3 regions of the Lacrimispora struthionigena genome follow, and region 1 is predicted to be linked to each of the others. Evidence: a T-box and tRNA genes for the amino acid it is inferred to sense, from the RefSeq annotation. Region 1 holds a T-box; the other regions hold tRNA genes.
What was found. The T-box of region 1 lies ahead of ACOAOT_RS10690 (valine--tRNA ligase). A T-box ahead of a tRNA ligase gene usually reads a tRNA of that ligase, here a tRNA-Val.

Region 2: it has a tRNA-Val gene. The T-box ahead of ACOAOT_RS10690 (valine--tRNA ligase) is inferred to sense a tRNA for this amino acid. The anticodon was not compared.
Region 3: it has a tRNA-Val gene. The T-box ahead of ACOAOT_RS10690 (valine--tRNA ligase) is inferred to sense a tRNA for this amino acid. The anticodon was not compared.

Annotation. Positions count from the first base shown of each region.
Region 1 covers NZ_JBMBWP010000002.1:366,369-376,943, reverse strand. The annotation lists gene ACOAOT_RS10700 (DUF5716 family protein) at 1-1,047, shown strand, start outside; gene ACOAOT_RS10695 (tetratricopeptide repeat protein) at 1,044-1,859, shown strand; T-box leader at 1,899-2,119, shown strand; gene ACOAOT_RS10690 (valine--tRNA ligase) at 2,181-4,820, shown strand; gene ACOAOT_RS10685 (sigma-E processing peptidase SpoIIGA) at 5,112-5,948, shown strand; gene sigE (RNA polymerase sporulation sigma factor SigE) at 5,978-6,718, shown strand; gene ACOAOT_RS10675 (RNA polymerase sigma factor) at 6,831-7,310, shown strand; gene rsiV (anti-sigma-V factor RsiV) at 7,331-8,188, shown strand; gene sigG (RNA polymerase sporulation sigma factor SigG) at 8,253-9,029, opposite strand; gene ACOAOT_RS10660 (type III pantothenate kinase) at 9,142-9,906, opposite strand; gene coaBC (bifunctional phosphopantothenoylcysteine decarboxylase/phosphopantothenate--cysteine ligase CoaBC) at 9,991-10,575, shown strand, end outside.
Region 2 covers NZ_JBMBWP010000002.1:1,042,782-1,053,356, reverse strand. The annotation lists gene ACOAOT_RS13910 (Kelch repeat-containing protein) at 1-1,439, shown strand, start outside; tRNA gene ACOAOT_RS13905 (tRNA-Val) at 1,981-2,053, opposite strand; tRNA gene ACOAOT_RS13900 (tRNA-Pro) at 2,129-2,202, opposite strand; gene ACOAOT_RS13895 (Cof-type HAD-IIB family hydrolase) at 2,330-3,115, shown strand; gene lpdA (dihydrolipoyl dehydrogenase) at 3,124-4,557, shown strand; gene ACOAOT_RS13885 (aminopeptidase P family protein) at 4,554-6,341, shown strand; gene ACOAOT_RS13880 (helix-turn-helix domain-containing protein) at 6,365-6,706, opposite strand; gene ACOAOT_RS13875 (GGDEF domain-containing protein) at 6,878-7,777, shown strand; gene ACOAOT_RS13870 (prolyl-tRNA synthetase associated domain-containing protein) at 7,838-8,431, opposite strand; gene rlmD (23S rRNA (uracil(1939)-C(5))-methyltransferase RlmD) at 8,586-10,124, shown strand; tRNA gene ACOAOT_RS13860 (tRNA-Pro) at 10,339-10,410, shown strand; gene ACOAOT_RS13855 (class I SAM-dependent methyltransferase) at 10,513-10,575, opposite strand, start outside.
Region 3 covers NZ_JBMBWP010000001.1:991,824-1,002,398, forward strand. The annotation lists gene carB (carbamoyl-phosphate synthase large subunit) at 1-581, shown strand, start outside; gene ACOAOT_RS04540 (DUF3837 family protein) at 596-904, shown strand; gene ACOAOT_RS04545 (manganese catalase family protein) at 969-1,586, opposite strand; gene ACOAOT_RS04550 (spore coat protein CotJB) at 1,586-1,882, opposite strand; gene ACOAOT_RS04555 (spore coat associated protein CotJA) at 1,879-2,070, opposite strand; gene ACOAOT_RS04560 (NYN domain-containing protein) at 2,267-3,181, shown strand; gene ACOAOT_RS04565 (YeiH family protein) at 3,245-4,243, opposite strand; gene ACOAOT_RS04570 (LysR substrate-binding domain-containing protein) at 4,374-5,258, shown strand; tRNA gene ACOAOT_RS04575 (tRNA-Val) at 5,408-5,480, shown strand; tRNA gene ACOAOT_RS04580 (tRNA-Met) at 5,515-5,588, shown strand; gene ACOAOT_RS04585 (hypothetical protein) at 5,707-6,150, opposite strand; gene ACOAOT_RS04590 (diacylglycerol/lipid kinase family protein) at 6,394-7,320, shown strand; gene ispF (2-C-methyl-D-erythritol 2,4-cyclodiphosphate synthase) at 7,354-7,899, shown strand; gene cysS (cysteine--tRNA ligase) at 7,921-9,324, shown strand; gene ACOAOT_RS04605 (Mini-ribonuclease 3) at 9,309-9,767, shown strand; gene rlmB (23S rRNA (guanosine(2251)-2'-O)-methyltransferase RlmB) at 9,764-10,501, shown strand; gene ACOAOT_RS04615 (transglutaminase-like domain-containing protein) at 10,521-10,575, shown strand, end outside.

The DNA.
Region 1 (10,575 bases):
GACAAGCTGATAAAGATGGTAAGAAAAGACGGTACTGCAACACTAGGCGGTACAAAATATGAAGGTCTTGACTTACTAAAGCTATTTTTGAAAAAGATAATGAAGCTCCCTATGGAAGAATTCTTCTGTGAGGAGATTAAAGAGCTGGTAATTACCATGCAGAAAGTGGATACAAAATTGATGGATGCGCTGATGTATTGTGCGGACTCCCTTGGAATTGAGCGGGAGAAGGTTCATATTATCAGCCATACAGAAAGCTTTGTTTACTATGTGCTGAGCCAGAAAAAAGAAGTATGGGGCAATCAGGTGGGCGTATTTGATTTGTCAGAAGACTCCTTTCACTATCATGAGCTTAAGGTTCAGAGAGGGCTTCGGAAAATGATGGTGATTGCAGAGCATGAGGCTTTGGAAGAAAGCTTTAATCTGGATATATTAGATACCCCTTCCGGCGGAAAGCTTGCAGATAAAATCTTAAGCTCCTGTGCAGACAGGCTTTTGCAAAAGAAACTCTTTTCTTCTGTATTTCTAACAGGGAAAGGGTTCGAACGCCATGACTGGGCAAAAGATTCCATGAAAGTACTCTGTTCCCGAAAAAAGGTTTATATGGAGCCGGAACTGTTTGCCAGAGGAGCTGCTTTTAAAGGTATGGATTATCTTAAGGATAACAGCGCTTATCCGTTTATCTGTATCTGTGACGGCCATCTTCATTCTACGGTATCCTTACGTGTACTTCATAAGGAACGGGAGAGTCAGCTGGTAGTTGCTGCAGCAGGGGACAACTGGTATGAGGCAAAAAGCAGTGTTGATTTAATCGTAGACAAACAGGATTATGTGGAATTTATGGTAACACCCATGGATCCCAAGCAAAAGAGGCTGGTAAAGATACCCCTGGAGGGATTCCCCAACCGCCCGGACCGGACAACCAGACTGGGAATCAGCTTTGGCTTTTTGGATGAGAGAACCATGGCGGTGGTATTAAAGGATAAGGGGTTTGGAGAATTGTTTCCTGCAACCGATACGGTGATCAGGCAGGAGGTCATGCTATGAGCCTGATTTTGTGCCGGCAGGAACCGGTAAAACGGCCTTTTTATTTTGAATATCTGGGAGTACGTATTTTTTCCTCCCAGGAACTTTGTTATGTGATTTATAATCACCCCCTTCTTGTACTGGATGGCTTTGTGGATGAGAGCCTGCTGGAGTTTATCCGGGAAGATTTGGATATGGGTTTTTTTGCAGCGAAGCTGGAAAAATGGCAGAAGAGCGGAGAAGAGGAAGACGAGCTTCTGGCGATGATCCTTCACGAATGTGATTATTACACCGCGGTGGAAGTGGGACGGTTTCGTCAGCAGCTGGCTGCATTTCGAAGATTACCCCAGTCTGAACTGTTAAAGCAAAAGGCGGATTTCCTGTTTCAGAAGAATCAATACGGCAAGGCGGTTTCTATCTATATCAGAATCCTTGATATGGCAAGAGCGGAACGGGGCAGTGACAGTTTTACCGCAAAAGTCTATCATAACTTAGGTGCTGCCTATGCCCGGCTGTTTCTGATGGATAAAGCATGCAGAGCCTATGAAAAATCATATGACCTGGTTAACAATGAGGAAGTATTAAAAAAGATCTGCCACTTAAGCCAGTGGAACCCGTCTGTGACGCCGGGAGAACGTTTTTTGTCTTTGATGACGGAAGAATTAAAGGAAGTATGCAAAGATGAGCGGGCGGTGGCAAACGAAAACGCAGGGAAGGCAAAAAGCCTGCTTGAGCTGGAAAACTTATTCCAGAAAGATCCCATCAAGCGTTTTCAGGGAGCAGGAGATCTGGTTTCCAAGTGGAAGAAGGAATACCGTAATATTATGTCTTGACAAAACGGCAAAAAACTTCTATCATATACTAGATAACAGGAAAAGGTATTGATGAAGAGGAGTACGCACATAACCCTGAAAGAGAGAACCGTTCACTGGCTGAAAGACGGTTAAGGTAGTGTTTGCGGAAGGTAGCTTCGGAACTGGAAAGCTGAATGATTAATATACAGTAGGCTTTCACGCGTGGCCCCGTTAAAGGCCGTAAAGATATGGCAGAATCTGCCATAATAAAGGTGGTACCGCGTTTATACGCCCTTTGTGTCTTCGGATGCAGAGGGCTTTTTGTTTTCCCAAATAACGAGCTGACAAAAGGAGTAGATTATGAAAGAGTTGGAAAAAACCTATGATCCGTCAGGGATTGAAGGCAAACTTTATCAGAAATGGCTGGACAAAAAGTATTTTCATGCCAAACCAAATAAGGATAAGAAACCATTTACCATTGTGATGCCCCCACCCAATATTACCGGTCATCTTCATATGGGACATGCCCTTGATAATACCATGCAGGATATTCTGATCCGCTATAAGAGAATGCAGGGTTTTGAGGCCTTATGGCAGCCGGGAACGGATCATGCAGCCATTGCCACAGAAGTAAAAGTAATTGAAAGCTTAAGAGCCCAGGGTATTGAGAAAGCAGATCTGGGACGGGATGGCTTTTTGGAAAAATGCTGGGACTGGAGAAAAGATTACGGAAGCAGAATCATTAACCAGCTTCACAAGATGGGATCTTCCGCTGACTGGGACAGAGAGCGTTTTACCATGGATGAGGGTTGTTCCGAGGCAGTACAGGAAGTATTCATTCGGTTGCACAAAAAAGGTTTTATCTATAAGGGTTCCAGAATTGTAAACTGGTGTCCTGTGTGTCAGACTTCTATTTCTGATGCAGAGGTAGAGCATGAAGACCAGAATGGCTTTTTCTGGCATATAAACTACCCCATTGCCGGTGAAGAAGGCAGATTTGTGGAAATTGCAACCACCAGACCGGAAACCCTCTTAGGCGATACGGCAGTAGCAGTCAATCCCGATGATGAGCGTTATCAGGACATTATTGGTAAGATGTTAATACTTCCCCTGACTGGAAGAGAGATTCCAGTGATTGCAGATTCCTATGTTGACAAAGAATTTGGTACCGGATGCGTTAAGATCACTCCGGCTCATGACCCTAACGATTTTGAAGTGGGAAGAAGACATCAGCTGCCTGAACTGACAATTATGAACGATGATGCTACCATATGTCTTGCAGGAAGCAAGTATAACGGTATGGAACGTTATGAAGCCAGAAAGGCAATTGTAAAGGACTTGGAAGAACTGGGACTTTTGGTTAAGGTAGTTCCCCATGCCCATGCAGTTGGTACCCATGACCGCTGTAAGACTACAGTAGAGCCAATGGTAAAACAGCAGTGGTTCGTGAAGATGGAAGAGATGGCGAAACCGGCAATCGAAGCATTGAAAACCGGCAAGCTGAAATTCGTTCCGGAACGTTTTGATAAGATCTACCTTCACTGGCTGGAAAATATCCGGGACTGGTGTATTTCCAGACAGCTTTGGTGGGGTCACAGAATTCCGGCTTTTTATTGTGATGAGTGTCATGAGATTATTGTTTCCAAGGATTCACCAGATGTATGTCCAAAGTGCGGAGGCACTCACTTTACCCAGGATGAAGATACCCTTGATACCTGGTTTTCCTCAGCCCTCTGGCCATTCTCAACCCTTGGCTGGCCGGACAATACAGAGGATTTAAAATATTTCTATCCTACCAGCGTTCTTGTAACCGGCTATGATATTATTTTCTTCTGGGTAATCCGTATGGTATTCTCCGGAATTGAGCAGACAGGGGAGCTTCCGTTCCACACCGTACTGATTCATGGACTGGTAAGAGATTCCGAGGGTAGAAAAATGAGTAAATCCCTGGGAAATGGGATTGATCCTCTGGAGGTTATCGATAAATACGGCGCAGACGCTCTTAGAATGACACTGATTACCGGAAACGCTCCTGGAAATGATATGCGTTTTTACTGGGAGCGGGTAGAGGCAAGCAGAAACTTTGCCAATAAAGTATGGAACGCTTCCCGTTTTATCATGATGAATATTGAAAAGGCTCCTGATGCAAAGGCAGAACTTTCTGAGCTTACCATGGCGGATAAATGGATCTTGTCAAAAGCCAATACTCTTGCCAGGGATGTGACAGAAAATCTGGATAAATATGAGCTTGGAATTGCTCTTTCCAAAGTTTATGATTTTATCTGGGAAGAATTCTGTGACTGGTATATCGAGATGGTGAAACCAAGGCTGTGGAATGAAGAAGACACCACAAAGAATGCTGCTGTATGGACCTTAAAAACGGTTTTAATTAACTCCTTAAAACTTCTTCACCCCTATATGCCGTTCTTAACGGAGGAGATTTTCTGTAATCTTCAGGAGGAAGAAGAGTCGATCATGATCTCAAACTGGCCGGAATACAGGGAAGAATATGCATTTGAAGCGGAAGAGCTGGCGGTAGAAACCATTAAGGAAGCAGTAAGAGGTATCCGAAATGTCAGAACCTCCATGAATGTTCCTCCCAGCAAGAAGGCAAAGGTATATGTAGTTTCTGAGAACCAGGAAATACTTGATATCTTTGAACACAGCAAAGTTTTCTTTGCGACCCTTGGTTATGCTGGCGAGGTGTTCATACAAAAGGACAAGTCAGGAATCGACGAGGATGCGGTTTCTGCAGTGATCCATCAGGCTGTCATCTATATGCCATTTGCAGAACTGGTTGATATTGAAAAAGAAATTGACCGTCTGAAAAAGGAAGAAGAACGTCTGGAAAAGGAACTGACCCGTGTGCGTGCCATGTTAAGCAACGAAAAATTCGTAAGCAAGGCGCCTGAGGCCAAAATCGAAGAAGAAAAAGCAAAACTTGAGAAATATGCTCAGATGATGGAACAGGTGAAGGAACGTCTTTCCCAGCTCTCTTAAAGCTTTTAAAAAATCGACAATATAATTTTGTATGAAAAAACAGTCGAACACGGAACTGAATCGTGTCCGGCTGTTTTTTTGCTGTCCGGGATTGGTTTAGAATCATTCTCAGCCCTGCCGATCATTTCCAAATAAGTGAGGGTAAGACAAAAATATCAGATTGGGACTGTAAAATACTGTCGGGAAGTGACACAGGGGGTTGGAAAAAGACGATGAAAAAGTGGAATTTTTTCCGTGGTTTTGACAAATTCTGAATGGATAACTGGCTATAATGTTCCTACAGGGCGGGAGGTGAACGTAGCAACGGAACTTAACCTGTACATAGATGTATTGTTCTTTATTAATTTTACCATGGATTTTCTGGTATTGTCTATCGTAAGACGCGCAATGAAGTACCGTCTGATCCGATGGAGGCTGATTCTGGGGGCAGTTTTGGGAGCAGCGTGGGCCGTGTTTGCCGCTGCTTTTCCATATTTGCCTGTTTTGCTTGAGATGGCAGTTACTTATCTGGGAGTCAGTACCCTGATGGTAATGACGGCTTTCGACTTAAAGAGACCCAAAGATATCGGAAAAGGATTAATAGCCCTTTATCTGGCTGCTGTGGCTGTAGGAGGAATTATGGAGTTCCTATATCAGCATACGATGGCTGGCTATTATATAGAACAGATTCTTAGAGGAAATACAGGCAAGGCCATACCTTTTTACCAGTTGATTTTTTTGGGAGCCGGATCCTATTTTGGAATCCGGGTCATGCTTCGATGGCTGCCGGGGTTGTGGAAAGCAAAGAGTAATTTTTATGAAGTCACCATGCATTACAGAGGAAAGGAAAAGAAGGTGACTGCTCTTCTTGATACAGGAAACCGCCTTTATGAGCCGGTAAGCCGCCGCCCAGCCCATGTTGTGACCTATGAAGCCGTCCGGGAACTCTGTGAAAGCGTTTCAGAAGTGGTCTATATTCCATTTGGAAGCGTTGGGAAATCAAACGGAGTCATGCCCGGTATTTTTTTAGACGAGATGGAAGTACGTCAGGGAGATGATGTGAGAATAATTGAAAAGCCACTGATTGCTGTCTGCAAAAAGGCCCTGTCCTCAAGCGGAGAATATCAGATGCTGCTGCACGATGAGTGATTGTTTGATGTAAAGGAGAGAGTGTCGATATGATTATAAAAGTGTCTGTACCAAATCGTTTTCAGTTTAAAGCAATTCCTACATTTAGAACATTGATGATGCCGTCTCAGGGGGAAATCCATTACATTGGTGGTGCGGATATCCTGCCAGCGCCCCTGGACAATGAGAGAGAAGCCCAGATTATTGCACTTCTTGGAGGAGACGACGATCAGAAAGCGAAATCAGAATTGATTGAACACAATCTCCGCCTGGTGGTATATATAGCTAAAAAATTTGATAATACAAGTGTTGGTGTGGAAGATTTAATTTCCATTGGTACCATTGGATTGATTAAAGCAATTAATACCTTTAATCCGACTAAAAATATAAAGCTGGCTACTTATGCTTCCCGTTGCATTGAAAATGAAATACTCATGTATTTGAGAAGAAATAATAAGACAAAAATGGAAGTATCCATTGATGAGCCATTGAATGTGGATTGGGATGGAAATGAGCTCCTTTTGTCCGATATTCTTGGCACAGATGAGGATGTAATATATAAAGATTTAGAAACAGAGGTGGAAAGAAACCTTCTTAACTCAGCAATCAGCCGTTTAAGCCCCAGAGAACGCAAAATCGTGGAACTGCGGTTTGGTCTATCTGATGAGGACGGGGAAGAGATGACCCAGAAGGAAGTGGCGGATTTACTTGGCATTTCCCAATCTTACATATCAAGACTTGAGAAAAAGATTATGAAGCGTCTGAAAAAAGAAATTGTGCGATTTGAATAAATGTGGTTAAAATAAGGAAAGACTCAAAAAGGGTCTTTCTTTTTTTTACAAACCTGAAACTTTTACTGCTTATGATTCGTCTAATAAACAGAAGACGAAAAAGGAGGAAGAGATGAAACAAAAGATTGAAGAACAGGCAGAGAGTCTGCTTCTTAACAATTATGAGAAATATTACAGGCTGGCATACAGCTATGCAAAAAATGAATCCGATGCTTTGGACATTGTCCAGGAAAGCGCTTATAAAGTGCTGAAAGATATTAAAAAGTTAAAAGACCAAAGCCTCCTTTCCACCTGGATTTACAGGATTGTAATCAATACTTCCATTGATTTTTTAAGAAAGCGGAACAATGAAACGGTAAGTATTTATGATTTGGAAATTCCTCATGAGGATCAGTATCAGGATGATGATCCCAAAGAGATGATTGCGTTTCTAAATGAAGAGGAACGAACCATTGTCATATTAAAATTTTTTGAAGACTTAAAACTGGAAGAGATCGCAGATGCACTTAATATGAATGTCAATACGGTAAAAACCAGGTTGTATCGTGCGCTGAAAAAGATCCGGGTTACTCTGGAAACAGAACACGTCTGATTAAGAAAGGGGCTGTAAATTTGGAAGGCAAAGACAGACTGAATGAATTAAAAGAAGAATATTTTAGTATACCAGTGCCCGATGCGGCATACGACCGCATGAAACAGGGAATGAAAAAGGCAAAAGAAGAAAAGAGAAGGAGAATCATTATGAGATCATTGAAAAGAACAGGAGTTGCGGCTGCGGCAGTATTACTTACCATTGGAGTCATGGCTAATTTAAGCTCTGTGACAGCCAGCGCCATGGAGGATATCCCTGTTTTGGGCGCAATCGCAAAAGTTGTGACATTCAGAACCTTTGAAGATGAAAAAGGTAATTACGATGCAAAAATAGATATTCCAAAGGTATCAATGGGAAACAATGACAGCGGTCAGGTGAACCGTTCCATTGAAGATTATGCAAACCAGCTGATTAAAGAATATGAAAAGCAGGTGACAGCTGATCTGGCAGGAGACGGGCATTATTCCGTTACCTCTTCCTATGAAGTAATAGCGGATAATGAAACGTATTTATCCCTTCGGATCAATACTACTGTTGTTATGGCAAGTGGTGCAGAGTCTGTTAAAATATTTAACATTGATAAAAAAACAGGAAAAGAAATCTCACTTAAGGATTTACTGGCTGAGAGACATGGTTATCAGGATGCCATAACGGAAAGTATTAAAACACAAATGAAAGATCAGATGGCAAAGGATGATTCACTGACCTACTTTGATAAGGAAAAAGACGGAGATGGATTTGACCGGATTACAGGAGAAGAGAATTTTTATTTTAATAAAAACGGAGAACTGGTCATTGTTTTTGACGAGTATGAAGTAGCTCCCGGATATATGGGTTCTGTGGAATTTACCATACCGAAATCTACAGTTGAATTTTAACTATGTAAGCTAAGCCTGCCTTTTAAAAAGGTGGGCTTATGCCATGTGAGTCACACATAAAGCTTTATGAAAGATAATTCTTCATGGTTTTAAGAGCGTTTTTTTCCAGACGGCTGACCTGAGCCTGACTGATATGGATCTCTTCCGCAACTTCCGTCTGGGTCTTGCCTTCAAAGAAACGCATATCAATAATATGCCGTTCCCGTTCCGGAAGTCTTCTCATGGCCTCGTTTAAAGAGATGTCCTCCACCCAGTTTTCTTCCAGGTTTTTCTTATCACTGATCTGATCCATGACAAACAGAGGATCTCCCCCATCCGAGTAAACCGGTTCATACAAACTTACCGGACTTTGAATTGCATCAAGTGCATAGGTAATATCTTCCTTGCTTACCCCTATTTCATCTGCAATTTCCATAAGTGTGGGTTCTTTTAAGTTCTTTTTCATCAGGTTTTCTTTGGCGTAGATCGCTTTATAAGCAGTATCACGCAGGGAACGGCTGACACGGATGGAGTTATTATCCCGAAGATAACGCCGTACCTCACCCAGAATCATAGGCACTGCATAGGTGGAAAACCTTACATTCTGAGTGATATCAAAATTATCAATGGCCTTGATCAGACCGATGCAGCCGATTTGAAACAAATCGTCCACATTTTCACTGCTGCCGGAAAAACGCTGTATTACACTGAGAACCAGTCTTAAGTTTCCCCTGATGTAATCTTCTCTGGCTTTTTTATCTCCGTTAAGTATCCGCTTGAAAAGAACTTCCTTCTCTTCGTTGCTCAGAAGAGGCAGTTTGGAAGTATTGACGCCGCAAATCTCTACTTTGTATCCAGACATATCTTTCCCTCCGCATCATTTTAATCTCTTACATAGAAATGATGTACTTATTCGAGGGCTTTTATACGATTGCCGAATTAAAATTTATTTCCAGTTTTTGGGCGGATCTGTTTTACCTGTTTTTTTCGTATAAAATCTGCAGACCTTTTAACAGCAGAGCATCGTCGTAGTGGATTTTGTGACGGCAGAGGGAGATAACAGAAGAAGCCAGTCCGCCAGTCGCCACAAGACTGGCCTCCATATGGATTTCTTCCTGCATTCGGTCTATGATGCCGTCAATCATGGCTGCGTTGCCATACAGAATGCCATTTTTCATGCTGTCGATGGTGTTTTTTCCAATAATTTTCCCCGGCTTATCCAAACCGATATAAGGAAGCTGGGCGGCCCGGCTGCTTAAGGAATCAAGAGAAACCCGAAGTCCGGGGAATATGATCCCTCCGGTAAAATTCCCATGCTGATCGATGACGGATACGGTAGTGGCAGTTCCCATATCAATGACGATAATGGGAGGTGTAAAATCCTTTAAAGCAGCAACTGCATCTACAATTAAGTCACTTCCTACCGACTTGGGATTATCCATTTTGATATTTAGACCGGTCTTCATTCCTGACCCTACGAGAAGAGGCGTGCTGCCTGTCAGCTTTCTGACTGCAGAAAGAATTACCTCTGTGAGAGGAGGAACCACGGAAGAGACAATGGATCCTTCGATGGAAGAAATTGAAAAACCGTTAAGATCCATAATATCCTTTATATTCACGGCATATTCCAGCTCTGTTTTTCTGTGATTGGTGTTGACCCGTTCCACAAAGTATGTTTTGCTGCTGTCTATGCCTCCTATGACAATGTTACTGTTTCCAATATCGATGGCTAAAATCATGGAGAGAACTCCTTTCCAACTTTTTTTTCTTGTGTTATACTGTAGAGTATCATATTTTTAAAGGAAAAACAACGGGAGGCGATTATGCTGAAAGGAAAAAATATAATTCTGGGTGTTACAGGAAGCATCGCTGCTTATAAAACGGCTGGGCTTGCCAGCATGCTGGTGAAACAAGGCTGTAACGTCCATGTAATCATGACGGAGAATGCCACTAATTTTATAAATCCAATTACATTTGAATCACTGACCGGCAATAAATGCCTGGTGGATACCTTTGACCGCAATTTTCAGTATCAGGTTGAACATGTTTCCATTGCCAAGTTAGCGGATGTGGTGATGATTGCTCCCGCCAGTGCCAATGTAATTGCGAAGCTTGCCCATGGTATGGCAGATGATATGCTTTCCACAACGGTTTTAGCATGTAAGTGTAAGAAGATCATTGCCCCTGCCATGAATACAAACATGTATGAAAATCCCATAGTACAGGATAATATAAGAATCTGCCAGTCCTACGGCATGGAAGTGATTACTCCTGCAGTGGGTTATCTTGCATGCGGGGATGTTGGCGCAGGCAAGATGCCGGAACCAGAGACTTTATTTGAATACATTGAAAAAGAAGCTGCATTTGAAAAGGATCTGGAAGGAAAGCGGATTCTTGTTACAGCAGGA
Region 2 (10,575 bases), 680 kb from region 1:
CAACTAATAGTTGGACGACATTAGCTAATATGTCTGAAGCCAGAATTGATTTTCAAACAAAAGTAATTGACGGAAAGTTATATGCAATTGGTGGATATAATGATAATAGAGTTCTATCGACAGCAGAGGTATATGATCCAACAACTAATAAATGGACAAGATTAGCACCTATGTCTGAAGCCCGAAAAAATTTTCAAACAGAGGTAATTGACGGGAAGTTATATGCAATGGGTGGAGGTAATGGTAATGGCAGCAATTCAGCAGAGGTATATAATCCAACAACTAATAAATGGACAAGATTAGCTAATATGTCTGAATACAGAGCTTTATTTCAAACAGAAGTAATTAATGGAAAGATATATGCAATTGGTGGAATTAGAATCAATTATGGTATATCTTCAGCAGAGGTATATGATCCAACAACTAATAAATGGACGACATTAGCACCTATGGTTGCAGGACGGGGTTATTTACAATCAGAGGTAATTGATGGGAAAATATATGCAATTGGTGGAAATAGTGGCAGGGGAAATTTATCTTCAGCAGAGGTATATGATCCAACAACTAATGCATGGACGGCGTTAGCACCTATGGCTGCAGAACGGAGTTATTTCCAATCAGAAGAAATAAATGGAAAAATTTACGCTATTGGTGGTTTAAATTCATCTTCAATGGAAGGCTATACTGTAACTATTAGTTCGGATAACCAATTAAAGGCTACCGGTGGAGATTCCAAAGTAAACTTAGTTTGGGACGCAATAACCGACGCGACAAGTTATACCGTTAAGCGATCCACAACTGCCGGAGGTCCATATACAACCATTGCAACCGATATAACAGAAACTTCATATACAGATACTGATGTCACAAATGGAACTACATACTATTATATTATAACTGCAATCGTCGATGGCAGGGAAAGTGGTAATTCTAATGAAGCCTCGGCTACTCCAGAGGCATCTCAAACACCTCCTGCATCCGACTCTAAATTAAAAGTGGTATTAGAGGTATCCGAAGCACTCCGATTAAGTGTAGATGATGACTTAAATATTAATACACAGATGGCCTGGACTTCTTCAGAACCAACGGTTGCCACAGTAAATGAAAAGGGAATCGTTACAGCTCTGGCCCCTGGTAATACTATTATAACAGTTAAGAGTGCGGACGGCTCCTACACGGACTACATAAACGTATTAGTTGTAGAGAACGCAGACGATTACAGACTTGCAATTGATTTAAAAGTTGGAGAGACAGCTAGACTAACAGCAGATGATTTTACTAACACAGCAAATATCACTTGGGCTCCTATGGATTCATCAATAGCCAATGTAACTACAAAAGGAAAAGTCACAGCACTGAGCAAAGGATTGGTTTTAATCAGTGCAAAAGATACAGACGGTAATATAATTGGCCGTGTATATGTAAGAGTAAGAGAATAGTTAATATAAGGCGGGTATCCGGTATTCCGGACCCGCCTTATATTATCGCTTTTTATAGTATTGCTCGTACCAGCATGGCTGCCTAAAATACTGAGGGATACTTTCTGTACTGGGTATTCTGTAAAACCCACAACAGCTATTATCAGAGTTACACTCCTGTTCCACTGGACAAAGTAGGGACACTTATTTAAGACTGGTTCAAACTCACATTTTGCTTTCATTTATGATCACATCCTGGAGATAATCATAAGAACGTTTGTTCGAAATGTCAAGCGAATCCACATATTACCAAGTTAATTAGGCTTTTTAGGACTCTGAGAGATTCTACATTACAAAAGGCGGAAATCCAAATACATGGATCCGCCTTTAATGTAGTGAATTATATCATTTCCATAATGTGATTTCGTGTGATATTTCGTGTGATATCGTGTTGTATTTATGGGTATATCCGTGCTTTATTAGGTAGTTTACTGTAAGGTTTAAAACACAAAAACCCCAGTAAACACAAGGAATCCTTGTATTTACCAGGGTTCATATTTAATGGAGACAACAGGATTCGAACCTGCGACCCTTTACACGTCAAGCAAATGCTCTCCCAGCTGAGCTATGTCTCCATACATTTATCGGTAAACCAAAAGCACCGGTTTCCTATCTAATGGGAAATCCGGTACTAATATTGCAATCGTCAATCGGAGTAACAGGATTTGAACCTGCGACCTCTCGGCCCCCAGCCGAGCGCGCTACCAAGCTACGCCATACTCCGTTTCCTGACACTCAGACATTATAGCAGAAAATTTCCAATTGGTAAAGTATATTTGTTGAAATATTTCAAAATTTAATATATGATGGAATAGACAAGACTAATCAGGAAGAAAAAAAGGTGAAAATAGATGAAACCAATCGTAAGCTTTGATATAGATATGACGCTGCTTGATCATAAAGACTGGTCGATTCCGGCAAGTGCGATGGAGACAATCGAAAAACTGAGGGAGAATTATACCATAGTGGTGGCAACTGGAAGAGACATGGATTCCATATTCAGTACTGCAATAAGGGATCAGATTCGGCCGGATGCAATTATTCACCTCAATGGAACCAAGGTCACTGTGGGAGAGACCGTAATTTATGAACATTTCTTTGATAAAAATCTTTTAAAGCAGATTCTGGCCTATGCAAAGACCACACCATACAGTGTTGGCACCACGGTAGGGGAATATGACTATTATGTAAACCCGGAGACAGTTGCAGAGCATGACAGGAAGCTATGGGGAGAATGCAGAAGAAATTTTGCAGATGCCGATAAGCTGGTACATCTTGATGTAAGAACCATGGCTTATATCGGAGACGAAGCTGGTGCAAGAACCATGGAAGAGGAGTTCCCGGAAATCCACGTTCATATGTTTGCGGACAAGAAAGGGGCAGATGTAGTAGAGCGAAAGGCATCTAAGGCGGTAGGGCTTGCAAGACTTTGCGACTTTTATAAGATTCCTCTTTCCCAGACGATTGCATTTGGGGACAGCATGAATGATTATGATATTGTGAAGGCTGCAGGAATCGGAATTGCAATGGGCAATGCCATGGATGAGCTGAAGCGGGCAGCAGATTATATTACAGATGCCATCGATCAGGATGGAATTAAGAATGCCTGCCTTCATTTTGGACTGATCCGGCAGTAGGAGGTTTCATGGCAATACATTATGACATCATTATCATTGGAGGAGGGCCGGGCGGTTATACTGCCGCGTTAAAGGCTGCTTCTTTGGGGTTAAAGACGGCCATTGTGGAAAAAGAAAAGCTTGGAGGAACCTGTGTGAATAAAGGTTGCATTCCAACAAAATCCCTTCTCCATGCCGCCAGCAAATTTAAAGAGCTTCAAAACTGCGATGAATTTGGTGTATCTACGGATTTTATTTCCTTTGATTTTAAGAAGATGCAGCATTACAAAAAAAACTCGGTGAAATCATACCGAAGAGGCATTTCAGATTTGATTGAAGCTGAGAATATTACAGTCATCACCGGTACGGCTGTGATACGTAGAAATAAAACGGTGGAAGTGAGTGGTCCGGAAGGAAAAGATTTTTATTCTGCAGATCATCTCATAATAGCCACAGGAGCAAAATGTGCCATACCCGATATCCCGGGAGTGGATTTGCCGGGAGTGTTAACCAGTGAGAGGCTGCTTGCTTCAGATACCTGGAATTATGACCGCCTTCTCGTGATTGGGGGAGGTGTGATCGGAGTGGAGTTTGCCACCATTTTCAGCGCGCTTTGTTCCAATGTAACAATTCTTGAACAGAAAGACCATCTATTGGGACCCATGGATTTAGAAGTGTCACAGGCACTGGAAGAAGAGCTGAAGCAGAGAGGAATTACGGTTCACTGCCTGGCAAATGTTAAGGAAATTAAAGAAGAGGAAGAACACGGACTTGCCTGTGTCTTTGAAATGAACGGGCAGGAACAGACCATTCGTACCAGCCAGATATTGATAGCAGCAGGGCGGATTCCCTGCATTGACGAACTTCTGGGAGAAGATGTAAGCTTAGAGGTGGAGAATGGCCGTTTAAAAGTAAATTCAGAATTTCAGACCAGTGAGCCCGGAATTTATGCCATCGGAGATGTGGCATCAGATATTTTGCTGGCTCACGTTGCTGCTGCACAGGGAACTTATGTAGTGGAAAAGATCGCAGGGATCGAACATACCATCCGCCTTAGCGTTGTACCAAACGGAATGTTTGTGAAACTTCCGGTGGTTCCCAGCTGCATTTATACAGAGCCTGAGATCGCATCGGTGGGAATTACCAGAGAATTGGCCATTGCAAACAATATGAATGTGCGATGTGGCCGTTATTCCATGCGTTCCAATGGAAAATCCATTATTACCAGCAGGCAGAACGGATTTATTCATCTGGTATTTGAGGAATACTCCGGAACTCTGGTGGGAGCCCAGATTGTCTGTCCCAGAGCAACGGATATGATTAGTGAGATGGCAACCGCAATTGCAAACGGGTTAACGGCCAAACAGCTCCGGCTGGCCATGCGCGCCCACCCCACATATAGCGAGGGCATTACGGAGGCAATAGAAAATTATTTTGAAACCAAAGGAGAAGCAAAGCAATGATAAGTGAAAGACTGCAACAGTTAAGAGACTTAATGGCAGAGCGCCATATGGACGCTTATATGATTCCAACCTCTGATTTTCATGAATCAGAATACGTAGGTGAATATTTTAAAGCCAGAGAATTTATGACAGGCTTTACCGGTTCCGCAGGAACTGCTGTAATCACAAAAGATGAAGCAGGTCTGTGGACAGACGGCAGATATTTTGTTCAGGCAGGAAAGCAGCTTTCCGGCACTGGTGTAGAACTGAGAAAGATGGGTAATCCGGGAGTACCTGAAATTCTGGAATATTTAGAAGCAGTTCTGCCAGAAGGCGGAAAGCTGGGCTTTGACGGACGGGTTGTAAATTGCCGTCAGGGACTGGATTTTGAAGAAAAGCTGGCAGATAAACATGTGACGCTGGCATATGAAGAGGATCTTGTGGATCAGATCTGGAAGCATCGTCCCCAATTGTCAAAAGAGCCGGTCTGGATTCTTGACGAAAAGTTTGCCGGTAAATCAGCAGCTGAAAAAATCAGTGATTTAAGAGAAGAAATGAAAAAAGAAAAAGCAACCGCTCATATTCTCACCTCACTGGATGATATTGTATGGCTTTTGAATATCAGGGGAAATGACGTAAGCTGCAATCCGGTTGTTCTTTCCTATGCAATGGTGACAATGGAGCGTTTCTACCTGTTTATAAATGAAGAAACCTTAAATGACCAGGTAAAGGCATATTTAAAAGTTCTTTCCGTAACGGTGCGTCCTTATAATGACATCTATGCTTCTGTCAGCCAGTTAAGAGATCAGAGAATTCTCCTTGAGACAGGCAGAACCAATTACGCCATTGTAAAAGGAATTGATTCTTCCAACCGGATCATTGATCGTATGAATCCTTCTGTACTGGCGAAGGCAATTAAAAACCCTGTTGAAGTGGAAAATATGAAAAAGGGTCATATAAAAGACGGAACAGCCATGGTGAAATTTATTTACTGGCTGAAGCAGAATGTTGGTAAGCAGGAAATCACCGAGATCAGTGCTCAGGAATACTTAGATAAGCTTCGTTCTGAGCAGGAAGGTAATTTAGGAATCAGCTTTGACACCATCTCAGCTTATGGATCCAATGCCGCCATGTGTCATTATAAGGCAACCTCAGAAAGCAATGCTGCCATTGAACCAAGAGGACTTTACCTGGTGGATTCCGGCGGTCAGTACTATGAGGGAACCACTGACGTAACAAGAACCATAGCGGTAGGCCCCCTTACCGATGGGGAACGGGAGCATTTTACCCTTACAGTCATCAGCATGCTCCGTCTGGCAGCTGTAAAGTTCCTGTATGGTTGCAGAGGTCTGACACTTGACTATGTTGCCAGAGAACCATTCTGGAGCCGTGGAATCAACTTTGACCACGGTACAGGGCATGGAGTTGGATATCTTCTCAATGTTCATGAGCGTCCCAATGGTTTCCGCTGGCGTATGGTTGCCGAGCGTCAGGACAACTGCGTTCTGGAAGAAGGTATGATTACTTCTGATGAACCTGGAGTTTATATCGAGGGAAGCCACGGAGTAAGAACCGAAAACATGATTGTATGTAAAAAAGCAGAATTGAATGAATACGGTCAGTTTATGGAATTTGAACCTCTGACTATGGTACCAATTGACTTAGAGGCGCTAGATACGTCACTGATGACAGAACGGGATAAAACACTTTTAAATGATTATCATAAAAAAGTTTATAATGCGGTAGCCCCTCATCTGACAGAGGAAGAAGCTATCTGGCTGAAAGAGCAGACCAGAGCAATATAAAAAACAGGCAGGACCTTAGTGATTTAAGGTTCTGCCTGTTTTTCTCTGTCCGTCTTCGCCCTGAGCCGCAGTAAAATTGGAAAAACCGCTTCCAGATCTTCGAGGCTTAATTCATTTAAAATTGCGGCGGCCTCCCTGTAAAGAGTCTGCTCTTTTTTTTCTGTATTAAAAAACTCAATGGGAGTAAGTTCAAGATAATCACAGATTTCGAAAAACTGTTTCATGGATGGCATAGAACGTCCTGAAGAAATACCTTGAATATAGCTTTTATTCTTCCCCAGATCTAAGCTCATCTGATATTCCGAAATATTTTTCTTCAGGCGGAGTTCTGTGATTCGGTTCCTGACAAATTGTTCATTCAACATTATCACCTCTTGGTTTATCATAAAGGATATTTTAACCAGACATTACGTATTATATGCGTAATAATGCTCCAAAAACAAGTTGCATATACGGGTAAAAAGCGTTATCATGTATGATATACATATAGAAAAGACGGGTAATAAAGGATTCCGTGAGGTACAGGGGGAAGTATCATGACAGGAAATTCAGAAAGACAATTAGAAAGTGAGAGTAAGGGAATCATACAGGAGTCTTTCCGCTTCAGCCAGGCAGAGCAGCTGTACGGAAACATGAGTTTTTTTACTGACACTGTATTGTTCGAGTATTCCTATCCAGAGAAGCGGCTGTATCTTTCAGCTAATGCAAAAGGCCAAATTAATTTACAGGCATTTGAGCGCTTTTTTATTAAGCACAGAGATAATGCACCCAATGAAGGGGAGATGCGGTCCTTCGAATTCAGTATGTCAAAGAAAGGGGAACCATTTCACTGGTGCTGCTGTAATTTAACCGCTATCTGGGAAGACAAAAAGACGGCTCCGCTTAAGATGATCGGCAAGCTTCAGGATATCAGCGGATCAAAAGCGCGAGAAGAGCAACTGCTTTTAAAGTCTTTAAAAGACGGATTGACAGGAGTTTACAACAAATCAGCTTTCGAATACCGGGTCGATGAGCTGTTAAAAGGCGACTCAGAAAGCTGGCTGTGCATGATTGACATTGATAATTTCAAAGAAATTAACGATTCCTACGGCCACCCCACAGGAGACCGCATTCTTATGAAAGTCGGCGGAATGCTCTGTGATCTTTTCCCGGAGCCGGATCTGGTAGGCCGGGTCGGCGGCGATGAATTCGTAGTATTTACTTCCGAACCCGATGTGTACAAGCGGGCGGAAAAGCTGTTAAAGCGGGCAAAGAAATCGGTACCGGAAGGGGAAGGACGCCTTTCCGTCAGCATCGGAATCGTTTCCAGTACTGGGAAGAAGGAAGAGAACTACCAGAGGCTTTTTTCACAGGCGGACCGTGCCATGTATTATGCCAAGCAGGCAGGCAAGAACCGGATTGCCTCTTATCATGACAATATCTGGCAGGTAAAGTAAGATATATTAAGATAAATAAAGATCAGGCAGGAGATAGTAATCCTGCCCTTTTTTAGTTTTTCAATGCGTTGTAGAATCCGGTTCATCAGGAAGATCCACCAGAATATAATTGTGGTTTATGGCAGGAAGTATCCGGTCAATTAAGTCGGCTGTTTTCATTTTCAGGCTGCTGGTATTGATGCAGGGATGGCATCCGAAGAACTCAAAGGAGAGCACATCTTTGTCAATAAGGAGCTGAACTTTGTTGTCTTTATCATTCATGAGTCCAAGAACAGAAACAGAGCCAGGTGTGATATCAAGAAACTGAATCATAAACTCCGGATCAGCGAATGAAAGCCTGGAAGAGCCGATTTGTTTAGAAAGGCAGGCAGTACGGAATTTCTTTTTTCCTGGCAGCAGGAGCAAATAAAATTCCGTTTTTTTTGCATTGCAGAGAAATAAGTTTTTGCAGATATCAATGTTTAACAGGGTATCGACTTCTCGGCAGGCATCAATGGTGGGAAGCGGTTGGTGGTCAAGACGTTGATAAGGGATTTCAAGCCGGTCTAAGAGATCATAGGTGCGAGTCTCCTTTTCCAATCGGTCCAAAGAATATGCGGGACGTCCATTATAAAGTGTTTTATCTATATAGAAGCTGTTGTCTGCATCAGTCATTTGTCAATTCTTCCTTTTCTCTTTTTGAATTATTATAAACGCCGATGGCAAAAATGCAATAGTTTTTCAATAAACAACGGAATTCGGTGGTTTTATGGGGAAGAATATACTATAATAGCTTTTGATAACAGAGAAGAAAAGGCGGATTAATGAAATGATAGATAATCGTTTGAAGAAAGAAAAGTTTCGTATAGAAGGTAAAAAGCCTGCGGCAAAAACCGAGAAGAAAGAGTTTGCAAGTGATAATAAGGGGAGAGTGGGGACACAAGGAGGAAAAGCCATAAGCGGGAAGAAACCAAGAGTGGAGACTCGGAGTGAGAAGATGTATAACCGGAAGGGAGAGAATGGGAAGGGGCAGAATGGAAAAGTGCAGAATGAAAAAACATTTTCCAGAACCCAACAAAGTGATAAGAGACAAGATGGAAAGACTCGAAATGATAAAACTCGGAATGATAAGACTCAAAATGATAAGATAAGAAATGATGAGAGACCAGGTAATAAATTCCACAAAGAACGTGGCCAGGGAAATTCGTCTCAGTGTCCTGTTTATAGAAGATGTGGAAGCTGTCAGCTCCTTCATCTGCCTTATAAGAAACAGCTGGAGCAGAAACAAAAAGATCTTGAAACGCTATTAAAGCCCTTCTGCCGTCTGGAATCTATGATTGGGATGAGTGATCCTTATCATTATCGCAATAAGGTACATGCCGTATTTGACCATGACAGAAAGGGAAATCCTATTTCTGGTGTTTATGAAGCCAATTCTCATATTGTTGTTCCTGTGGAAAGCTGCCTCATTGAGGATCAGAAATCAGATGAGATTATCGGAACTATCAGGGGAATGCTCAAATCCTTTAAAATCCGTACTTACGATGAGGATACAGGATATGGTCTGCTGCGCCATGTTTTGATCCGCCGGGGTTTTACGACTGGTGAGATTATGGTTGTGCTTGTAACAGCTTCCCCGGTATTTCCATCAAAAAACAATTTTATTAAGGCACTGAGAGAACGCCATCCGGAAATTACCACAGTGATACAAAATTTAAACAACAGGGGAACCAGCATGGTGCTTGGAGATAAGGAGAATGTACTCTATGGCAAGGGCTATATAGAAGATGTTCTCTGCGAATGCCGTTTCCGCATATCCTCCAAATCCTTTTATCAGGTAAATCCAGTGCAGACAGAGGTTCTTTATAAGAAGGCCATTGAAGCGGCGGGGCTGACTGGAAAAGAAAGAATTATTGATGCTTATTGTGGAATCGGTACAATCGGAATTGTTGCCAGCAGCCATGTAAAAGAAGTGATTGGCGTGGAATTGAATAAAGATGCAGTACGTGATGCAATTGAAAATGCAAAATTGAATCATATAAAGAATGCAAGCTTTTATTGTAATGATGCAGGAAAATTCATGGTCAATATGGCAGAATCCGGAGAGCATGTGGACGTGGTGTTTATGGATCCCCCAAGAAGCGGAAGCACTGAGGAGTTTATTGACGCTGTATCTAAAATGCGGCCGGATAAAGTGGTGTATGTGTCTTGCGGGCCGGAGACACTGGCTCGGGATTTGGAGTATTTTAAGAAAAAGGGTTATGAGGCGAAGAAGGCGTGGGGAGTGGATATGTTTCCCTGGACAAACCATGTTGAAGCGGTGATAATGATGACGTATTGTGGTTTGGACAAGAAAAGAAGGGGTTAGACCACAAGATATAGTGGTTTTTGGCTCTTCCACGGATGACATAGGGGAGTTAAAGGTATAATCCTTATAGATTGCTATTAAAAGAGGAAAAAAGACTAGGGTATAACTTAGATGGGAGTGTGAGTTGTCCGGTAATCGCCCCCCCATGAAAAAGAAGAAGTTTTAGAAAAGAAGAAAATAGAAAACTGCATAGATAAAGTGGTTTCTGGCATATGGGGATATAGTTCAGTTGGGGGAGCGCTTGAATGGCTTCAAGAGGTTGTGGGTTCGAGTCCCATTATCTCCATTAAATTATAAGCCGCAGGCATGAAAGTGATGCTACGGCTCAATCTTGTAACAAGTCAAAATTTCTATAGTTGATGGAATAGGTTTTTGGTATAAGGTGTACTCATTTCCTAATCGCAAGGCAATAATTGACGTTATCGAAAGCAGTCATCCTATGCAATGAATT
Region 3 (10,575 bases), on a different contig from region 1:
TTCAGCCGGAAGCAGATTACATCGCGGTTAAGATGCCGGTGTTCTCCTTTGAAAAGATTCGCGGCGCAGACATCAGCCTTGGACCTGAGATGAAATCCACCGGAGAGTGTCTGGGAATTGCCAAGACCTTTAATGAGGCGCTTTACAAAGCGTTTGCAGGATCTGGAATCAAGCTTCCAAAGCATAAGAACATGATCATAACAGTAAAAGATTCTGATAAAGAAGAGATTATCGACATTGCCCGCAGATTTAAAGATCAGGGCTACAAGATCTTCTCTACTGCCGGTACTGCCAAGGTGTTAAACGATAACGGAATCAAGGCATTCCAGGTACGCAAGCTGGAGCAGGAGTCCCCCAACCTCCTGGATCTGATACTGGGTCATGAGATTGACCTGGTTATTGATACTCCGCCTCAGGGCGCAGACAGATGCAAGGATGGATTTGTAATCCGGAGAAATGCTATCGAAACCGGCGTGACCGTGCTTACGTCCCTGGATACTGCAGCAGCCCTTGTAACCAGCATGGAAAACAGGGCGAAGGAACTCACCCTGATTGACATTGCGTTAGTAAAAAATGTATAAGGAATTACGATATCATGGTATTTTATATTAATAAGCAGGCTGTAGAAATTAAAACCAGGTTTGAAAACGCGCCTTTAACATCCCCCAATGAGGCGTGTGCGGCTATGGGAATGCTTTATAAGATCTACGGTCTGCCTGTTCCGGAAAAAAAGGAAATGGTCAGTGATATGAAGAAGGATTTTCATGAGGCAGTTGCAGCGCGTCCGGTTCCGTCGGAATTTGCAGCTAAAATCATCAGCCTTCTTGACGAGTATTATAAAGATGATCGGGTAACAGATGAAATATATGAGCTGTTGAAATACAGCTATGAAGAACAGCGTTGACAAACAATGATATGAAAACACCTTTCGCTACTAATAACGAAAGGTGTTTTTTGATCACAAAATCTTACATTTCTTTCTTTACAAACTGCTTGTCAAATTCAGGGTTATAATAATAGTAGTTTTTGGGATTTAACGTAGTCTTTATATTTTCCAGAGCCTCACCAAATCTCTGGAAATGAACCACTTCCCGCGCACGCAAAAATTTAAGAGGTTCTCTTACATCTGGATCTGCAATCATACGAATTAAATTATCGTAAGTGGTTCTGGCTTTCTGTTCTGCAGCAAGGTCTTCTACCAGATCAGTGATGGCATCACCTTTTGACTGAAATTCACATGCATTAAAAGGAACTCCTCCGGCAGCCATAGGCCATAATGCGGTGGTATGATCGATATAATAAGCATCAAAACCAGCCGTTTTTGCCTGTTCGATGGTCAGATTTTTTGTAAGCTGGTAAATAATGGAGCAAACCATCTCCAAATGCCCCAGCTCTTCCGTACCGATATCAGTTAAAAGTCCTCCCACTTCCTTGCATGGCATAGTGTATCTTTGGGAAAGATAACGCATGGAAGCTGCCAGCTCTCCGTCAGGACCTCCAAACTGGCTGATGATCAGAGAAGCCGTTTTAGGGCAGGTATTTTTAATATTTACAGGAAATTGCAGTCTTTTTTCATAACTCCACATCAGAATACACCTCCTTCCCATGGAAGCGGTCCGTCGCTCCAGGTAAAATGTCTCTGGTCCGGATATTTTGTGTTTGACTTTGTCTTGTTGTTGCTGTCAGGGCAGATACAGTTCATGGTAAGCGGCTCAAAGTTATCGGCATAGGTTTGAAGCAGCTGTTTTCTCTGAGTCATTGCGTCCTTAAATGCATTCAGGGCATTTTCATCAAGAGGATGGGTATCCAGATAAAGGTTTAAATCATTTACGGTAAAGCTGATCTCAGTTATCTGACTGAGCAGGTTATTTCGATCGATCATGGCTGTTCCCCTCCTGTTACGTAAAATGGTAAATCAAGACTGGGGAAAATGGTTCCGTGTTTTAAAGCAGTCTTTGGATCGTAAGGCTGTTCCCACGGTTGCATGGGAACGGTTGCTATGGCTAATGCTACGGTTTTGCTGGGTGTTGCAGTTTCACATTCACATTCCTTAACAGCTACTGAATTCATAGTAACACTCCCTTCTTTTGATGAATTCTTTAACTCTTTTTTATTATGGAACGAAAATAAAAAATTACGTTGCAAAAATTATCCCAGATTACCCATTGTGATGTTATTGTAATAATGAAGAAAATGAAATATAATAGAGACAAAGTCAAGGGAATTGACATAAAATGTAAAACAATTATGACGGGAGAGCAGACGATTGAGTGATAAGAAATTTGCAGTTTTGATTGATTCGGATAATATATCCGCCAAGTACATTACGTGTATTCTGGATGAGATGACCCGATACGGGGTAATTACATACAAAAGAATTTACGGTGACTGGACAAGCGCCCAGATGGGCAAGTGGAAGATGGAACTTCTTGAGAATTCCATCACACCGATTCAGCAGTTTTCCAATACAGTAGGAAAGAATGCAACCGATTCCGCTCTGATTATTGATGCTATGGATTTGCTCTATACGGATAATGTAGATGGATTTTGTATTGTTTCCAGTGACAGCGATTTTACCCGTCTTGCCAGCCGTCTGCGGGAATCGGGTAAGGAAGTCATCGGAATGGGAGAGGAAAAAACACCAAAGTCTTTCCGTGCTGCCTGTACCGTATTTACCAATCTTGAAGTTTTACTGGATCAGGACGAAGAGGGAACTGGCGGTGGTGCCATTGGAAAAGAAGTGATTGAACAGGATATTGCTTCCATAATACTGGAGAATGAGGATAAGAACAAGGCAACTGGTCTGGGAGAAATCGGTAACCGCCTGGTTAAAAAATATTCGGATTTTGATGTGAGAAATTACGGATACAGCTCTTTGTCCAAGTTTCTCGAAGAGATGGATAGTTTTGAACTGAGAAAGACCAGCAATGTAGTGACTGTCCGTATGAAGGACAACCGTACCAGAAAGCAGGAACTTGATGATTATGCTGTAAAACTGGTCAAAGGCAGCGGTAAGAATGGAATGGAGCTGGCAGCACTTGGGAACGGAATGCATCGTAAATTTACTGATTTTAAAGTAAAGGATTACGGTTACTCCACGTTCTCCAAGTTTGTACACAGTATTTCCCAGCTGGAAGTCCGGGAGAATAAAAACAACAGCAAATCTGTATTTATAAAATAAATGAGAAAGACTGTGGAGGAGAGGCTTGGATACTCTCCCCCCAGTCTTTTATTATTTAAATATTTACCAGATTCCTAACACAATCTGAAAGGTAAGACTGACCACTGAAATTCCCACCCAGCAGCAAAAGCCCAGGATTATCGGCTTCTTTCCGGTTTTCAATAATTTGGGGAGATTTGTATTGGTACCGATGGCGGCCATAGCGAGAATAATAAAAAATTTGCTTAGCTCCTTTATCTGTCCGGTCACGGAATGGGGTAGATGAAAAACGGTGGTAATAATGGAAGCCAATAGAAAATACAGCACGAAAAAGGGAAAAATTTTACCTAATCCCAGTTTTTCTTTGGAGTTCTTCTGCTCTTTCCCCGCCCTGTACAGCGCCAGAAACAGTGTAATGGGAATGATGGCCAGTGTCCGGGTTAATTTAACAATCGTTGCAGCCTCTAACGTATTGCTTTTGTAAATTCCATCCCAGGCAGAAGCAGCCGCAGTGACGGAAGAAGTATCATTAATGGCAGTCCCTGCAAACAGACCGAATCCTTCATTGGAAAGGCCAAGGGCTGTGCCCAGAGCCGGAAATAAAAGCGCAGCTGCAATGTTAAATAGAAAAATAACTGATATTGCCTGGGCAATCTCATTATCATCCGCATCTATGACTGGTGCTGTTGCAGCAATTGCAGAGCCGCCGCAGATAGAAGATCCGATTCCGATGAGGATTGCGCTTTTTTCAGGGACCTTCAGTTTTCGAAACAAAATATATGCTATCACCAGGGAAGTGGTGATGGTGGCAGCAATAATAGGAAGTGACTGTCTTCCTTTTTGTAATACGGTGGATAGATTCATGCCAAATCCCAGTAAAATAACTGCGTACTGAAGGATCTTTTTTGAAGTAAAGGCAATACCCGGCCTGATCTGTTCTTTTCCGGTTAAAAACGGTGCAACACCTATGCCAAGAAGTATGGCAAATACCGGCCCGCCCACAACAGGAATCAGTTTTCCCAGATACCAGGCAGGTATTGCAAGGATCAGGCACAAAAGCAGGCCTGGAACGTATTTTTTCATAAGTAAATTCCTCCTTTTTGATCTGAGGCAATTATATATAAAAATTATAATAAAATAAAATTATAAATATTTATCATATGATAAAAATATGTTATGATTAAAAAAACACCAAAAGGGAGAATAATAATAAATGCTGGATTTTCGAATGGAAACCTTTCTTGCAGTATGCAGGCATATGAATTTCACCAAAGCAGCAGGGGAACTAAGTATTACCCAGCCAGCAGTTTCCCAGCACATCAGATATTTAGAAGAAGAATATAAAGTCCGGCTGTTTGAATATACAGGAAAAAAAATAAGTCTGACAGATGGCGGAAAAACTCTTTTGTCAGCAGCCATTACCATGAGAGATGATGAACTGCATTTAAAGAAACTCATGATGCAGCAGTCGGAGAAAAAGAGGCATCTGGTATTTGGAGCAACAATGACCATCGGGGAATACAAGATGCCGGAAGCGCTTATGAGATTTTTAGAGGCATATCCGGATTCCTCTGTTCAGATGATTGTGGCGGATACCAAAGAACTTCTTAGAAAGTTGAATGAGGGGGAGATTGAATTTGCCCTTGTGGAAGGATTTTTCCAAAAAAAGGAGTATGACTTTCTGGTATATGCTTCAGAGCCGTTTGCGGCAGTCTGTGCAGGGGATTATAAATTTCATAAGGAAGTAAAGAGGGTGGAGGATCTGCTTTCAGAACGGATTTTTATCAGAGAGTCCGGTTCTGGAACCAGATATGTGTTAGAACGGTATCTGGAAGGAAAAAATCTTCTTCTCCAGGATTTCACCAACCGGGTGGAGATCAACAGTATTGGTGCCATAAAACAGATGACTGCAAAAGGAACGGGGATTACATTTTTATATGAGACGGCTGTGAAACGGGAATTGGAAGAAGGGATCTTAAGAAAGATTCATCTGGAGGATTTTGAATTGTTTCATGATTTTTCTTTTATCTGGAGAAAAGGAAGTATCTATCAAACCTACTATAAAGAGCTTTTTGACCTGTTTCATACAGAAGGATAAGTGGAGAAAACCTCGCAGGAATCAGGGTTTTACAAGACATTGTAAAAAAAGAAAAAAATTGACAAAAAAGTGTTGACAATTAATACAATTCATATTATACTAATGAAGCAGTCGGGAACGAGAGAAAATAAAAGCTCCTGACAGGCACTGGGATCTTAGCTCAGCTGGGAGAGCATCTGCCTTACAAGCAGAGGGTCACAGGTTCGAGCCCTGTAGGTCCCACTGATAAGCAAACGCTTATCAAACAATTGAATATGGCGGAATAGCTCAGTTGGCCAGAGCACACGGTTCATACCCGTGGTGTCGAGAGTTCGAATCTCCCTTCCGCTACTTAAAACACATTCTAATTTGATGTCTAAGTCGGATTAAAATGTGTTTTTTTGCTTTCCCGAATGATTTTGATAAAGCGATTGGCAAGCATCTGTGACACTGACCAATCGCACCTCTTTTAAGACCCGATAAAATTGCCTGTGTTCGCATTAAAACTATCTGGCTCTTGCACATCATAAAACTTTATCCAGTAAAAGTTATTGTAATATACAGCACCAAGCTCTTCTTTGGTTCCAAAAAATTCATCATATACAATCCAACCGCCATTTGGAGCACCTACTGGCAGCTGCGTTGCAGGATCGATGGGATTTTGGCAGACTCCGTTGTCTTGTAGATAATACCATCCGGTATCAAGCTTAACAAAACCGGCTTGAGCGTAACCGGCTTCATTAAAATAGTACCAGTATTCCCCAACTTTTTCTAGTTTGTTAGCCGGATAGGAACCGTCATCTTTCTCATACCACCACCCCTGATCGTTATTTTTCCATTCAGCTGCATAAGCAGTCATGCTGAATGCTGCGACCAATAGTGCAGCAACTAGAAATAATTGTACTTTTCTCATGGTAAATACCCCCGATAATTTTATTTGCTTGCAGTTGTCCTCAAGCTTGACTGATAAATTTATAAATATTATATAAAAAGTGTGTAAAAAATGCAATAAAAATATAATGTTTTGATAAAAAAACTCATAGATTGCAAAAATCTTTCTTTTTCGACAAGGCACCCAGACCTTTTTCCTTTTTTTTTATATTCATTTTTGATCTTTTATGTTATACTTACAAATAGCAAAAAGCGGAGGGATTCCATGTACTATTTTATTGTTAACCCGAACTCCTGTTGCGGACGGGGTAAAATTATCTGGGATAAGCTGGAACGGACTTTAAACGATTCCGGTGTGGAATATCAGGCATATTTAACTGAAAAGCCAGGGGACGCAAAGATATTTGCAAAAAATTTAACAGAAGGATGTAAAGAATCCAATGTAATCATCGCAGTTGGAGGCGATGGAACAGTCAATGAGATTCTTGATGGATATTCCATGTGCAGTTGTGTTACACTTGGTTATATTCCGGCAGGATCTGGCAATGATCTTGCAAGAAGCTTAAAACTTCCGAAGAATCCCATCCGATGTTTAAATAAGATTCTGCACCCCAAATATTATAAATTGATGGACTATGGAGTATTATCATATGGAGACAGTGAGATCTCCCATCGCCGCTTTATGGTCAGTTCCGGTATCGGTATGGACGCGGCTGTCTGTCATAATCTGTTGTATTCCAGAACGAAAGGGCTGCTTCACAGACTGAGAATTGGAAAACTGTCCTATCTGCTTGTGGGCGTCAGACAACTTATATCAGCCAGGCCCTGCAAGGGATATATCGTCCTGAACGGAGTACAAAAGATTGAGTTTAACCATGCTTATTTCATTTCCACCCATATTCATCCATATGAAGGCGGAGGATTTAAATTTGCGCCGGATGCAGATTTTGAAGACGGAAAACTGTCAGTCTGCGTGATGAATAACCGGAAGAAGAGTAAGCTGATTTGTGTACTGCTTAATTCCCTTATGGGAAAAAAATCTGTAAACAAAGGAATCCGCTTTTATTCCTGCGAAGAGATTCACATTCATATGGATCGCCCCATGGCGGTACATGTTGATGGAGAAAGCTGTTTCTGCCAGAATGATGTGGAGATCCGTTGTATCAGTAAGAAACTTCGAATGATCGTTTAAGATCTGATCTATTTATATAGGAAAGGAAAAATAATGAGAATTGGACAGGGATATGATGTTCATAAATTTGCAGAAGGCAGAGATTTGATTCTGGGAGGAGTGACCATTCCATACGAGATGGGACTTCTGGGACATTCGGACGCAGATGTGCTGACCCACGCAGTGATTGATGCTTTATTGGGAGCAGCCGGATTAGGAGATATCGGGGAACATTTTCCTGACACAGATCCTAAGTATAAAGGAGTCTCCAGTATCGAACTGTTAAAGAATGTGGCAGATCTGCTGGAAGAAAACGGATATGTTGTGGAGAATATTGATTCCACTGTGATCGCCCAAAAACCAAAGCTTTTGTCATACAGACCGCTTATGGCGAAGAATATGGCTGACGCGCTGAATCTGCCGGTTGACAAAGTGAATGTGAAAGCGACAACAGAGGAAGGACTGGGATTTACCGGAAGAGGAGAAGGGATTTCCTCACAGGCCGTTGTTCTTTTGACTTCTGTCGGAGATTACTGTTATGATGAAAAAATCATGCAAAGCGACTGTCAGGGCTGTAAAGGCTGCTGCAAACATGAATAACAGGAGAAGAAGGGAGACAGCATGAAAATATTTAATACATTATCCAGACAAAAAGAAGAATTCATACCGTTAGAGGCAGGGAAGGTGAAGATGTATGTCTGCGGTCCTACGGTATATAATCTGATCCACATCGGCAATGCACGTCCGATGATCGTATTTGATACAGTACGGAGATATTTTGAATATAAGGGCTACGATGTGAATTTTGTTTCCAACTTTACTGATGTGGATGACAAGATTATTAAAAAAGCCATTGAAGAAGGCGTTGATGCGGATACAGTATCAAAGCGATACATTGAAGAATGCAAAAAGGATATGGAAGCCATGAATGTAAAGCCGGCAACCAAAAATCCTCTTGCTACAGAAGAAATCTGCGGAATGCTTGATATGATCTCACATTTAATTGAGTCCGGCCATGCATATGCAGCCAAGGATGGCACCGTTTATTTCCGTACAAAGTCATTTGATCAGTACGGAAAACTGTCTCATAAAAACCTGGAGGATTTACAGTCCGGTTTTCGTGAACTGAAAGTAACCGGAGAAGAGGAAAAGGAAGATCCTTCTGATTTCGTACTGTGGAAACCGAAGAAAGAAGGGGAGCCTTACTGGGAGTCTCCCTGGTGCGACGGCCGTCCAGGCTGGCACATTGAGTGCTCGGTTATGTCCAAAAAATATCTGGGTGACCAGATCGATATTCATGCAGGCGGTGAGGATTTAATCTTCCCCCATCATGAGAATGAGATTGCACAGAGTGAGGCAGCTAACGGAAAAGAATTTGCAAAATACTGGATGCATAACGCATTTCTTAATATTGATAACAGAAAGATGTCAAAGTCTCTGGGCAACTTCTTTACCGTTCGTGATATCAGTGAAAAATATGATCTTCAGGTACTGCGTTTCTTTATGCTCAGTGCTCATTATAGAAGTCCTTTAAATTTCAGTGCTGATTTAATGGAGTCTTCTAAAAATGGTTTGGAGCGCATCCTGACTGCAGTTGATAAGTTAAAGGGTCTGGAAGTTACAGCTAAGACAGAAGGACTGCTTGAAAAAGAAGACAAAAATCAGGTTAATGCTCTGGTGGAGAAATATGAAGCCGCCATGGACGATGATTTTAATACGGCAGATGCCATCTCCGCAATTTTTGAACTGGTGAAAGTAAGCAACTCCACTACCGATGAGGAAAGCTCTCTGGAGTATGTTACTTTGCTGAAAAACACCATTGAAAAGCTTTGCGATATTCTGGGAATTATCACAGAAAAAGAAGAAGTGATTCTTGCGGAAGAGATTGAAGCTATGATTGCTGCAAGGCAGCAGGCAAGAAAAGACAAGGACTTTGCACTGGCTGATGAAATCAGGGGTAAACTGTTGGATCAGGGCATAGTACTGGAGGACACCAGGGAAGGTGTAAAATGGAAGAGAGTATAATATCATTGTCTGCATTTGCAGATTATTTTGCAGATACACTTCAATTAAAGAAGGTGGATATTACCAGTTATTCTCCACTTGCACTGGCCTATATCGGAGACGCGGTGTATGAACTGATTATCCGGACGAAAGTCATGAATCACGGAAGCACCCAGGTGAATAACATGCATAAGAAAAGCGCCAGACTGGTGAATGCGAAGGCTCAGGCTGACATCATCAGAAGTCTGGTGGAAGGAGAAGAACTGACTCCGGAGGAGATTGCCGTATACAAACGTGGGCGCAATGCCAAATCTGCCACAACAGCCAAACATGCGACAGTGGCAGATTACAGAACCGCAACCGGGTTTGAAGCTTTATGCGGTTATCTCTATTTAAGCGGAAAGCTGGAACGTTTGATTTGGGTGGTAAGCAGGGGGCTTAACAGAATAGGAGAACTGGAATGATAGAAGAATTTACAATAGAAGGAAGGAATGCAGTACTTGAAGCGTTCCGTTCCGGGAAGACCATTGACAAGCTGTATGTGCAGAAAGGTGTATCCGATGGCCCCATTCAATCAATCTTAAGGGAAGCCAAGAAGACAGATACCATTGTTAACTTTGTTGAAAGAGAGCGTCTGGATCAGATGTCTGAGGAAGGTCACCATCAGGGTGTGATCGCCCATGCTGCTGCTTATGAATATGCAGAAGTGGAAGATTTGTTAAAGGCAGCAGAAGAAAAGGGAGAACCGCCGTTTCTCTTCCTCCTTGACGGAATTGAAGATCCTCACAATCTGGGAGCCATTATCCGTACAGCCAACCTTGCAGGAGCCCACGGTGTTATTATACCGAAGCGGAGAGCAGTTGGTTTAACAGCTACAGTGGCAAAGACTTCAGCAGGTGCACTTAATTATACACCCGTTGCAAAAGTAACCAATTTAACCGCTGTGATGGAAGATTTAAAGAAAAAGGGAATGTGGTTCGTATGTGCGGATATGGATGGAGAAAGCATGTACCGCCTGAATTTAAAAGGACCCATTGGTCTTGTTATTGGCAGTGAGGGAAGCGGAGTGGGCAGACTGGTAAAAGAAACCTGTGATATGGTCGCTTCCATTCCGATGAAGGGAAATATTGATTCTCTCAATGCCTCAGTAGCTGCAGGAGTGCTGGCTTATGAGATTGTAAGGCAGCGTCTGGGATAACTTTTAGGAGATGATGACCATGAGAAAAAAAGGTATGGCTGCCGCCGCCGTCTGCGCAGCCCTGTTGTTTTCTT